DNA from 3 places in the Achromobacter sp. FW305-C-30-7 genome. Region 3 is predicted to be linked to each of the others. Evidence: predicted binding sites of a transcription regulator. Region 3 holds the regulator's gene; each other region holds the start of a gene.
The links. The regulator LexA, encoded in region 3, represses DNA repair genes until DNA is damaged. The targets are predictions, from matches to a motif close to ACTGTATNNNNATACAGT.
Positions count from the first base shown of each region.

Region 1: the regulator LexA is predicted to act here: its motif matches at 1,523-1,540, upstream of AC3WOB_RS27045 (DNA topoisomerase IV subunit B).
Region 2: the regulator LexA is predicted to act here: its motif matches at 1,712-1,729, upstream of AC3WOB_RS08405 (PA0069 family radical SAM protein).

Region 1 is NZ_JBYSYI010000011.1:37,420-41,589, forward strand. Features, by position in the region: gene rho (transcription termination factor Rho) at 1-965, opposite strand, end outside; gene trxA (thioredoxin TrxA) at 1,083-1,409, opposite strand; gene AC3WOB_RS27045 (DNA topoisomerase IV subunit B) at 1,736-3,697, shown strand; gene AC3WOB_RS27050 (YcxB family protein) at 3,697-4,170, shown strand, end outside.
Region 2 is NZ_JBYSYI010000002.1:299,382-303,551, reverse strand. Features, by position in the region: gene cysD (sulfate adenylyltransferase subunit CysD) at 1-185, shown strand, start outside; gene AC3WOB_RS08410 (sulfate adenylyltransferase subunit 1) at 227-1,525, shown strand; gene AC3WOB_RS08405 (PA0069 family radical SAM protein) at 1,737-3,083, shown strand; gene AC3WOB_RS08400 (hypothetical protein) at 3,157-3,621, shown strand; gene AC3WOB_RS08395 (EamA family transporter) at 3,733-4,170, opposite strand, start outside.
Region 3 is NZ_JBYSYI010000008.1:84,173-88,342, forward strand. Features, by position in the region: gene lon (endopeptidase La) at 1-2,182, shown strand, start outside; gene lexA (transcriptional repressor LexA) at 2,306-2,956, opposite strand; gene AC3WOB_RS23830 (amino acid aminotransferase) at 3,160-4,170, opposite strand, start outside.

The sequences.
Region 1 (4,170 bases), on a different contig from region 3:
TCGATCAGCGCCGTGCCCAGGATGGTCAGCGAACCGCCTTCTTCCAGGTTGCGGGCGGCGCCGAAGAAGCGCTTGGGGCGTTGCAGGGCGTTGGCGTCCACGCCGCCGGTCAGCACCTTGCCGGAAGCCGGCACCACGGTGTTGTAGGCGCGGGCCAGACGGGTGATCGAGTCCAGCAGGATCACGACGTCCTTCTTCATTTCGACCAGGCGCTTGGCCTTTTCGATGACCATTTCCGCGACCTGCACGTGGCGGGTGGCGGGTTCGTCGAAGGTCGAGGCCACCACTTCGCCGCGCACCGTGCGCTGCATTTCGGTCACTTCCTCGGGGCGTTCGTCCACCAGCAGGACGATCATGACCGCGTCGGGGTAGTTGGTGGTGATGGCGTGCGCGATGTGCTGCATCATCACCGTCTTGCCGGACTTGGGGCTGGCGACGATCAGGCCGCGCTGGCCCATGCCGATGGGGGCGAAGACGTCAAGAATGCGGCCCGTGAGGTTTTCCTCGCTCTTGATGTCGCGTTCCAGGCGCATGGTCCGGTTTGGATGCAGCGGCGTCAGGTTTTCGAACATGATGCGATGCTTGATCGCTTCGGGCGCCACGCCGTTGACCTTGTCGACCTTGACCAGGGCGAAATAGCGCTCGCCATCCTTGGGCGTGCGCACTTCGCCTTCGATCGAGTCGCCGGTGTGCAGGTTGAAGCGGCGGATCTGCGAGGGCGAGATGTAGATATCGTCCGTGCTGGCCAGATACGAAGTCTCGGGCGAGCGCAGGAAGCCGAAGCCGTCCGGCAGGACTTCGAGGACGCCGTCGCCGAAGATCTGCTCGCCTTGCTTGGCGCGCCGTTTCATGATGGCGAACATCAGTTCCTGCTTGCGCAGGCGGTTGGCGTTCTCGATTTCCAGGCCGGCGGCCATTTCCAGCAGCTGCGAGACGTGCAGCGCCTTCAGTTCGTTGAGGTGCATCGCGGTGGGATTTTGGGGGAGAGTGAAGGAGAGTTCTGGCGGCGCGCCACGGACGGGCACACGCGGTATTGAATGAGCGCCGCCCCGAGGGCGGCGCCTTCGTTCACGGCACGCGGCTTACAGCGCGCCGTCCAGGAATGCGGTCAGTTGCGACTTCGACAGCGCGCCAACTTTGGTGGCGGCGGCTTGGCCGTCTTTAAAGAGCATAAGGGTAGGGATGCCGCGGATGCCGTACTTGGTGGCGGTGCCCTGGTTTTCGTCGACGTTCAGCTTGGCGATCGTCAGGCGGCCGGCGTATTCCGTGGCGACTTCTTCCAGGATCGGGGCAATCATCTTGCAGGGGCCACACCAGGCAGCCCAGTAGTCCACCAGCACCGGCTGGCCGGATTTCAACACATCGGCATCGAAGCTGGCGTCACTGACGTTCTTGATTTGGTCGCTCATGATGGTGATTCTCGGTTCGGCAGCAAAAGGCGCGTAAAAAGGGACGCGCCTCGCCGTTGTTCTTGTTTGTGGATGGACTCAAGCATACCACTGTCAATAACAACAGGCATACCACTGTTAATAACAACAGGAGTTGCTGGATTTGTGTAGGATGTTGCGGCGCAGTTGTCGCGATCCGGGCCGTGTGGCCCCGATGCGCTGGCTGTGACTGTCATCATCCTACCGAATTCGGAGCTGCTCAGGTCGTGCTCATCCCACTGGGAGCCGCGCAGAATCTAGGCTTATCCGTAAAATGTCGGTTTTTTTCCACAGATGTTGGGGATAACTTGGCCACTCCACGTTACACCGAGGCGTCCATTCGCGTCCTGAAGGGACTGGAGCCCGTGCGCCAGCGCCCGGGCATGTACACCCGAACCGAAAACCCCCTGCACGTCGTGCAGGAGGTCATTGATAACGCCGCAGACGAGGCCTTGGCCGGCTACGGCAAGCAGATCCAGGTCACGCTGCATATCGACGGCAGCGTTTCCGTCGAGGACGACGGGCGCGGCATTCCCGTCGGCCTGCATCCCGAAGAGCATGCTCCCGTGGTGGAGCTGGTGTTCACGCGCCTGCACGCCGGCGGCAAGTTCGACAAGGCGGGCGGCGGCGCCTACGCCTTCTCCGGCGGCCTGCACGGCGTCGGCGTGTCGGTTACCAACGCCCTGGCCACGCGCCTGGAAGTGGTGGTGTGGCGCGACGGCGCCGTCAATCGCCTGGTTTTCAAAGGCGGCGACGTGGCCGAGCCCCTGGCGCCCTATGACCAGGGCGGCCGCAAGAAGTCCGGCACCCGCGTGCGCGTCTGGCCGGACGCCAAATACTTCGACAGCCCCAACATTCCGCTGGGCGAGCTGACGCACCTCTTGCGCAGCAAGGCCGTGCTGCTGCCGGGGGTCAAGGTGTCCCTGGTCAATGAGAAGACCGGCGACACCAAGACCTGGCAGTACCAGGACGGCCTGCGCGGCTACCTGTCCGAGGCGCTGGCCGGGGCGGAGTTGATGGTGCCGTTCTTCGAAGGCGAGCAATACGCCGGCGCCGACCACGAGAACTTCGCCGAAGGCGAGGGCGCCCAGTGGGTGGTGGCCTGGACCGAGGACGGCAACGCCGTGCGCGAGTCCTACGTGAACCTGATCCCCACGCCCGCCGGCGGCACCCATGAATCGGGTCTGCGCGAAGGCCTGTTCAGCGCGGTCAAGGGTTTCGCCGAACTGCACAGCCTGCTGCCCAAGGGCGTCAAGCTGCTGCCCGAAGACGTGTTCGCGCGCGCCAGCTTCGTGCTGTCGGCCAAGGTGCTGGACCCGCAGTTCCAGGGGCAGATCAAGGAACGCCTGAACAGCCGCGACGCCGTGCGCCTGGTCGGCGGTTTTTCCAAGAGCGCGCTGGATCTGTGGCTGCACAGCAACGTCGAGTACGGCAAGAAGCTGGCCGAACTGGCCATTCGCCAGGCCCAGGCGCGCCAGCGCTCGGCCCAGAAGGTGGAAAAGCGCAAGAGCTCGGGCGTGGCCGTGCTGCCGGGCAAGCTGACTGATTGCGAATCCAGCGACGCGACCCGCACCGAAGTCTTCCTGGTCGAGGGCGACTCCGCCGGCGGTTCGGCCAAGATGGGCCGCGACAAGGAATTCCAGGCCATCCTGCCGCTGCGCGGCAAGGTGCTCAATTCCTGGGAAGTGGACCGTGACCGGCTCTTCGCCAACAACGAAATCCATGACATTTCCGTCGCCATCGGCGTGGACCCCCACGGCCCCGGCGATACGCCAGACCTGTCGGGCCTGCGCTACGGCCGCATCTGCATCCTGTCGGACGCGGACGTCGACGGTTCGCACATCCAGGTGCTGCTGCTGACGCTGTTCTACAAGCACTTCCCCAAGCTGGTCGAAGCCGGCAACGTGTTCGTGGCCAAGCCGCCCCTGTTCCGCCTGGACGTGCCGGCGCAGGGCAAGCGTCCGGCGCGCAAGATCTACTGCCTGGACGAAGGCGAACTCGAGGCCGCGCAGGACAAGCTGCGCAAGGAAGGCGTGCGTGAAGGCGCCTGGGCTGTCAGCCGCTTCAAGGGCCTGGGCGAAATGAACCCCGAGCAACTGTGGGAAACCACCATGAATCCGGACACGCGCCGCCTGCTGCCCGTGGGCTATGGCGACCTGACGCCTGAAGACACCACCCGCATGTTCGACATGCTGATGGGCAAGGGCGAGTCCTCGCAGCGTCGCGCCTGGATCGAAGAGAAGGGCAACCTGGCGGAGCTGGACATCTGATGGCCGCGTCCGCGCCCGGGCAAGCCCGTATGGATGTCGAGATGACGGCCGACGACTACGCCGACTTCGCCGCTTACGTGTACAAGCGGCCGGAGCTGCGCCGCCGCCGCTATCGCTCCCATCTGCGTTTCGCGGTCCTGATGATCGTGGCCCTGCTGGCCTACCTGATCTGGCAGACCTGGGACGGCAATATGCCGAACTGGGGGCGGATCCTGCCCGTGTACTTCCAGGGGTTGGCGGTGGGCCTGGGCATCCTCATGCTCCTGGCGCTGGCCTACGAGTACATCCTGCCGGCGCTGGTCAGGATGAACACGCGCCGCATGCTGAAAAGGCAGCCCGACGAGTTGTTCCTGGGCCGCCATCAGCTGGATTTCGGCGCCGACGGCATCACGGACACCACTTCTACTGCCTCCGGACGCATGGACTGGTCCGATGTGCGGCGCGTCGAGGAAACCCCGCAACATCTCTATGTC
Region 2 (4,170 bases), on a different contig from region 3:
AGGTGCGCTTTCGCACGGTGGGCGACATCTCCTGCACCTGCCCGGTGGCGTCCGACGCCGCCGACACCATGGCCATCATCGCCGAGACCGCGGTGACCGACATTACCGAGCGCGGCGCCACGCGCATGGACGACCAGACTTCCGAGGCCTCGATGGAGCGCCGCAAGAAGGAAGGCTATTTCTGATCGCATGACACGCCGGCATGCGCCGGCGACCAGGGACGCACATGAACGCACTAAACGATTCTTTTCTTTCCGGCGCCGACACGGGCGTGTTGCGCCTGATCACCGCGGGTTCGGTGGACGACGGCAAGTCCACGCTGATCGGCCGCCTGCTGTATGACAGCAAGGGCGTGTTCGCCGACCAGCTGGATGCGATCTCGCGCGCCAAGCACAAGCGGGTGGCGGGCGACGGCATCGACTTCTCGCTGTTGACCGATGGCCTGGAGGCCGAGCGCGAGCAGGGCATCACCATCGACGTGGCCTACCGCTATTTTTCGACGCCGGCGCGCAAGTTCATCATCGCCGATGCGCCGGGGCACGAGCAGTACACGCGCAACATGGTCACGGGCGCGTCGACCGCGGACGTGGCCGTCATCCTGATCGATGCCACCCGCGCGGCCGACGGCGTGCTGCTGCCGCAGACCAAGCGCCACAGCACTATCGCGCGCCTGCTGGGCATCCGCCACATCGTGGTGGCGGTCAATAAGATGGACCTGGTGGAGTGGGACCGCGCCGTGTTCGAGCGCATCCGCGACGCCTATGCCGACCTGGCGCGCAAGCTGGGCATTGAGCATTTCGACGCGCTGCCGCTGTCGGCGCTCAACGGCGACAACGTCGTCACCTTGTCACCGCAGACGCCGTGGTACCAAGGGCTGCCCTTGCTGGCCTTGCTGGAATCGCTGGACCTGGCGAGCGACGGCCGCGTCTTGCCGCTGCGCTTTCCGGTGCAGTGGGTGGCGCGCCATGACGGCAACCGCAAGGACGATTTCCGCGGCTATGCCGGCCGCGTCGCCAGCGGCGTGCTGCGTCCTGGCGATGAGATCGCGGTGCAGCCTTCGGGCGTGACCGCGGTCGTGCGCGAGGTGCGCGCCTTCGACCGCGCGCTGGATGAAGCAGTCGCGGGCGACTCGATCACGCTGGTGCTGGACCGCGACGTGGACGTGTCGCGCGGCGACGTGATCGTGCATGCGTCGGCGCCGGCGCAGGTCACGCGCGAGTTCGAAGCGGAGTTGTGCTGGCTTGATGCGCAAGCTTTGAATCCGGCGCGCAAGTATCTGCTGAAGTCGGGCACGCGCCTGACCTCGGCGAAGATACGCGCGGTGCTGTCGCATCGAGACATCCACGAATTGCAGGAAGTGGAGAACACCGAAGGCACGCTGCGCATGAACGACATCGGACGCGTGACGCTCACCACGCGCGAGTCGCTGGCGGTCGATCGGTATGCCGACGTGCCCGCGACCGGCGCCTTCATCCTGATCGACGAGGCCACGCACCAGACCGCGGCGGCGGGTATGTTGCGGTAACGCGTAAGAGGCCGGAAAACAACGGATTTTCGGCCTTCCAGATCTTGTTGTTTTTTCGCTAAACCTAGTATTGGCGCGGGTTTCAGCGCGATCTCGCCTGGTGAAATCGATTTGTCCGGACGGCGTCGGCGTCTTGCGGTAAAGTGGGGCTGTCTTACGAAAAGGCTTTTGGTGCTTGTCAAAACCACTGTGTTTTTGTACAGTAGTTTTCATGGCACGCACCGATCATTCTTTTCCCGCCGGTTCTGGGTCCCCGGCTGCCGCCCCCGCCGCCTTGCGCGGTCGGGGTGCGGTTACTAATGTTCGGCATCGCTTTCAGCGCGATGACCGTGTGCAGGTCGACGACGGCTGGTCCTCCTCCGGTCTACCGGCCGACTTCGTTGAATCCGTCCCTGATAATTTTTCCGAAGCCGCCGCTGACAAGCCAGCCGAGCGCGTCATTCCCATCCTGCCGGACGCGCGCATCGCGCCCGCCGCTCCCAAGACCACGGTCACCGCCGAAGAGGCGCGCAAGATGCTGTCGCGCAACGATTCGCCGGACATTCCCTTCGACGTGGCGGTCAATCCTTACCGGGGCTGCGAACATGGCTGCGTCTATTGCTACGCCCGGCCCACCCATTCCTACCTGGGTATGTCGCCCGGGCTGGACTTTGAAACCCGGCTGGTGGCCAAGGCCAATGCGGTCCAGGCCCTGCGCGCCGAACTCGCCCGGCCCGGTTACAAGCCGTCTCCCATCAACATCGGCTCCGCCACGGACGCTTATCAGCCCATCGAACGCGAATGGCGTCTGACCCGCGGCCTGCTGGAACTGATGCTGGAAACCCGCCATCCGCTGACCATCGTCACCAAGAACGCGCTGGTCGCCCGCGACCTGGACCTGTTGGCCGCGCTGGCCGAGCAAAAGCTGGTGGTGGTGTACATGAGCATCACCACGCTGGATGCCGGCATGGCCCGCACGCTGGAGCCGCGCGCCGCCGCGCCGTGGCGCCGCCTGGAAGCCGTGCGCAGCCTGACCGATGCCGGCGTGCCGGTGGGCGTGCTGGTGGCTCCCATCATTCCGTTCATCAACGACGAGTCCATGGAACACATCCTCCAGGAGTCCAAGGCGGCCGGGGCGCATTACGCCAGCTACACCGTGCTGCGCCTGCCCTGGGAGGTCAAGACCCTGTTCGAGGACTGGCTCAACGCCCATTTCCCCGACCGCGCCCAGCGCGTGCTGCATCGCATCGAAGACCTGCGCAATGGCCGCCGCAACGACCCCAATTTCGGGTCGCGCATGCGCGGAACCGGCGTCTGGGCTGATCTGCTGCGCCAGCGCTTTAGCCTGGCCACGCGCAAGCTGGGCTTGAACCGCCACCGCCTGGCGCTGGATTGCGACCGTTTCCTGCCTCCCGCCGCGCTTGCGGCGAAGGTTGCCGATTTTCTATCCCCGGTTGGCGCGCAAGCGTCTTCAGGGGTCCCTTTTCCCGCCGTATCGCCCGCAGCTGGCGGCGCGCACGGGCGCGTAGCGCGCCAGTTGCAAGCCATGGCCGCAGGCCAGTTGTCATTGTTCGATTGACCGCCGGCTGCCGCCGCGCATGCCTGCCGGGGGGCTATGCCCTGGCGCTGGACCGTCTTTGCTAGGAGTTCCCATGAACACCGCTGATATTTCCGTCTTGTCGGACGACCTCGTCGTCACGCTGAACCCGCTGCGCCGCAGCTCGCACCGCGCTCGCGCCTGGTGCGCCAAGGTGGCAGGCATGGCGATGCCCTGGAATTCGCCTGCGGCCGACGTCGAGCCGCGCCGTCGCGCGCGGCCCGGTTCCGGGCCTGCGCGTTGGCCGTTCCCCCCGGCGCCCGCCGAAGCCGGCGCACTGACCGGCCAAGCCGTTGCCGCTCCGCTGCCGATGCCTGCGCCTGCCGCGCCTGCGGCCGCTGTCGGGGTCTCAGCGGCTGCGGCGCCAGCCACCCGGGAACGCAGCCTGGGCAACGCCACGGTGGAACCCGTGACGGCTCAGGTGACGATGAAGGCCATGGTGATCGACGTGGTGATGGTATTGGCTTGGGGCGCGATCATCCCCGGCCTGATGTGGCTGGGCGCCGCCGCCGGGTTTTGAACGGCGGCAGGCTCTGCCGGAACTGGCCAGGCGAAACCTGCCCGCGCAGGACGCCGACGGAAAGTTAGCCAAGGACAGCCCGTGATCCGGCACTGCCCGGCCGAGTACCCGTCAGCTCGATCCCAGCAGGATGACGCCGGCCAGGATGGACAGGCAGCCTAGCAGGCGGCCGATGCCGACCTTTTCCCGCAGCAGGAACGTGCCAGCCAGGGTACCCAGCATCATGGACATTTCCCGGGCAGGGGCCACCAGGCTCAGTGGCGCGCCGTTGCGCAAGGCGTACAGCACCAGTATGTAGCCCAATGGCGACAACAGGCCCACCGCCAGCGCCAGATGCCAGTGTCCGCGCATGGCCTCCCAGGCCTGGGGGCGGCGGCGCAGCATGTGGGGGGTCATCATGGTTGTGCGGGTCACGCAGGTAAACCAGTCGAACAGCACCGGGCTGATCAGCAGCACCTTCACGCCGTAGGCGTCGACGACGGTATAAGCGGCGATGAACAGGCCGATCACCACGCCCCAGCGCACACCTATCCACGCCTGCGCCTGCTT
Region 3 (4,170 bases):
CGTCAAGGTGCTGGTCGAAGGCACCCAGCGCGCCCGTATCAACAGCATCGAAGACGCCGATTCGCACTTCACCTGCCAGGTGAGCCCGATCGAACCGGACGCCATGCAAGGCTCCGAGACCGAGGCCCTGCGCCGCGCCATCGTGGCTCAGTTCGAGCAGTACGTAAAACTGAACAAGAAGATCCCCCCGGAGATCCTGACCTCGCTGGCTGGCATTGATGATGCCGGGCGCCTGGCCGACACGATCGCCGCACATCTTCCCCTGAAGCTCGAGCAGAAGCAGAAGATGCTCGAGATCGTCGGCACCTCCGAGCGCCTCGAAGGCCTGCTCACGCAACTCGAAACCGAAATCGACATCCTCCAGGTCGAAAAGCGGATTCGCGGCCGCGTGAAGAAGCAGATGGAAAAGAGCCAGCGCGACTACTACCTGAATGAGCAGGTCAAGGCCATTCAGAAAGAGTTGGGCGAAGGCGAAGAGGGCGCGGACATCGAAGAGCTTGAAAAGAAGATCATCGCTGCCCACATGCCCAAAGAGGCGCGCAAGAAGGCCGATGCCGAGCTCAAGAAGCTCAAGCTCATGTCGCCCATGTCGGCCGAAGCCACCGTGGTGCGCAACTACATCGATACGCTCATCAACCTCCCCTGGAGGAAGAAGAGCAAGATCAACAATTCCATCAGCAACGCGGAAACGGTGCTGGACAACGACCACTACGGTCTGGAAAAGGTCAAGGAACGGATCCTCGAATATCTTGCCGTGCAACAGCGCGTGGACAAGGTGAAGGCGCCCATCCTGTGCCTGGTCGGCCCTCCTGGCGTGGGCAAGACCTCGCTCGGCCAGTCCATCGCCAAGGCAACGAACCGCAAGTTCGTGCGTATGGCGCTGGGCGGCGTGCGCGACGAAGCCGAGATCCGCGGCCATCGTCGTACGTACATCGGCTCCATGCCTGGCAAGATCGTCCAGAACATGTCCAAGGTCGGCGTGCGCAATCCCTTGTTCCTGCTCGACGAAATCGACAAGCTGGGCATGGATTTCCGTGGCGATCCCTCCTCGGCGCTGCTCGAAGTGCTGGATCCGGAACAGAACCATACATTCCAGGACCATTACATCGAAGTCGACTTCGACCTGTCCGACGTGATGTTCGTGGCTACCAGCAACACGCTGAACATTCCGCCGGCCCTGCTGGACCGCATGGAAGTGATCCGCCTGTCGGGTTATACCGAGGAAGAGAAGATCCACATCGCCCGCGACCATCTGCTGCCCAAGCTGATGAAGAACAACGGCGTGAAGGATAGCGAACTCACGGTCGACGACAGCGCGCTGCGCGACATCGTGCGTTACTACACCCGCGAAGCCGGCGTGCGTGCGCTCGAGCGCGAAGTGGGCAAGATCTGCCGCAAGGTCATCAAACAGTTGCTGACCCAGAACGACCGCGCCAAGGCTGAAGGCAAGACCGTCGAGGTCAAGCCGGTCAACGTCACGGGCGACAACCTGAGCGATTTCCTGGGCGTGCGCCGTTACGCCTTCGGCATGGCCGAAAAGGAAAACCAGATCGGTCAGGTGACGGGTCTGGCCTGGACCGAAGTCGGCGGCGATCTGCTGACGATCGAAGTCGCGGACATGCCGGGCAAGGGCGTCATCCAACGCACCGGTTCGCTGGGCGACGTGATGAAGGAATCGGTCGAAGCGGCCCGCACGGTGGTGCGTTCGCGCGCCCGCCGCCTGGGCTTTGCCGACAGCGTCTTCGAGAAGCACGACATGCACGTGCACGTGCCGGAAGGCGCGACACCCAAGGACGGTCCGTCCGCGGGTATCGCGATCACCACGGCCATGGTGTCGGCCTTGTCGCGCATCCCGGTGCGCGCCGACGTCGCCATGACCGGCGAGATCACGCTGCGCGGCGAAGTCCTGCCCATCGGCGGCCTGAAGGAAAAGCTGCTTGCAGCTCACCGTGGCGGCATCAAGACGGTCTTGATCCCGGAAGAAAACGTCAAGGACTTGGCGGAAATCCCGGACAACGTCAAGAACCACCTTGAAATCGTGCCGGTGCGCTGGATCGACAAGGTGCTGGAAATGGCCTTGGAGCGTCTGCCGGAGCCCCTGGCCGAGGAAGAGGCCGTCAAGGAACCCCTGGTGGCCAAGCCTGCCGAACCCGGTTCGACCGATCCGGTGCTCAAGCACTGATGAACGCCTGGAGGACGCCGCCCTCGGGTGGCGTTTCTCCAAGACAGGGCCTTCAACAAAAAACCCCGCCAAGAAAATCGGCGGGGTTTTTTTGCGTGGTGCGCGGACGCAGAACGCCGGGGTCTAGTGCAGTGCGTGTGTGCGGATCAGGCCTACTGCGATGCCCTCCAGCGCGAAATCCTGGCCGGCTTCGACCACGATGGGTTCGAAATCGGGGTTTTCGGGCAGGAGTTCGATGTGGCCGTTCTGGCGCTGCAGCCGCTTGACCGTGACGTCGTCGCCCAGGCGAGCCACCACGATCTGGCCGTTGCGGGCTTCCGAGGCTTTCTTCACGGCGAGCAGGTCGCCTTCCAGGATGCCGGCATCGCGCATGCTCATGCCGCGGACCTTGAGCAGGTAGTCGGGCGCCTGAGCGAACAGGTTGGGGTCCACGCCCACTTCCCGTTCGACGTGCTCGGCGGCCAGGATGGGGCTGCCCGCAGCCACGCGGCCGACCAGGGGCAGCAGTAACTGCGCCAGGCCCGGCATCGGTAGCGAGCTTTGCGTGGAGGCAGGGGAGGTGTCTTTCAGGCGGATGCCGCGAGAGGCGCCCGCCGTCAGTTCGATGGCGCCCTTGCGCGCCAGCGCCTTGAGGTGATCTTCCGCTGCATTGGGGGAACGGAAACCCAGGGCCAGGGCGATTTCGGCGCGCGTCGGCGGGAAGCCGGTGCGTGCGACGGTCTGCCGGATGAGGTCCAGGATTTGTTGTTGGCGATCAGTGAGTTTGCTGGCCATGGCGATGATCCGGTGCTAGCGGACTGTACATATATACAGCGCCATTCTGGGGGACACAGCGCAAAAAAGCAAGCCGGCCCGAGCCAAAAGAAAAAGCCGGCCCGCGCCATAAGAAAAAGCCGGCCCGCGCCAAAAGAAAAACGGGACCCGAAGGTCCCGTTCCTGGCGGCAGGCCCGGATGGGCCTGTGCGCGGCAAGCGGCCTTAAAGCACTGCTGCGATGCCCTTGGCGACCTTGTCGATGTTGCCGCTGTTCAGCGCGGCGACGCAGATGCGGCCGCTGGACACGGCGTAGACACCATGCTCTTCGCGCAGGCGATCCACTTGCGCGGCGGTCAGGCCCGAGTACGAGAACATGCCGCGCTGCTGCAGCACGAAGCTGAAGTCCTGCTTGCCGCCGTGTTCCTTGATCTTGTCGACCAGTTGCTTGCGCATCTCGCGGATGCGGTCGCGCATGCCGGCCAGTTCCTCTTCCCACATGGCGAAGAGTTCAGGCGTGTTCAGGACCGTCGACACCACCGTGCCGCCGTGGGTGGGCGGGTTGGAGTAGTTGGTGCGGATCACGCGCTTGAGCTGGCTCAGCACGCGGGTGGCTTCGTCCTTGCTGCCGGCCACGACCGTCAGCGCGCCCACGCGTTCGCCGTACAGCGAGAACGATTTCGAGAACGACGAGCTGATGAACATGGTCAGGTCCAGGTCGGCGAACATGCGCACGACCGAGGCGTCTTCGGTCAGGCCGTCGCCGAAACCCTGGTAGGCGATGTCCAGGAACGGGACCAGCTTGTTTTCCTTGACGACGGCGGCGATCTGCTTCCACTGGTCGGCGGTGGGGTCCACGCCGGTGGGGTTGTGGCAGCAGGCATGCAGCACGACGACGGTCTTGGCCGGGGCTGCCTTCAGGTCGGCCAGCATGGCGTCGAAGTTCAGGCCGCGGGTGGTGGCGTCGTAATACGAATAGGTGCCGACCTCGAAACCGGCGCGCTCGAACAGGGCGCGGTGGTTTTCCCAGCTGGGATCGCTGATCAGGACCTTGGAGGTCGGCAGCAGCTGGCGCAGGAAGTCGGCGCCGATCTTCAGCGCGCCGGTTCCGCCCAGGGCCTGGGTGGTCAGCACGCGGCCGGCGGCGGCCAGCGCCGAATCCTTGCCCAGCAACAGGGCTTGCGCGCCGGTGTTGTAGCCGGCGATGCCTTCGATCGGCAGGTAGCCGCGGGCGGC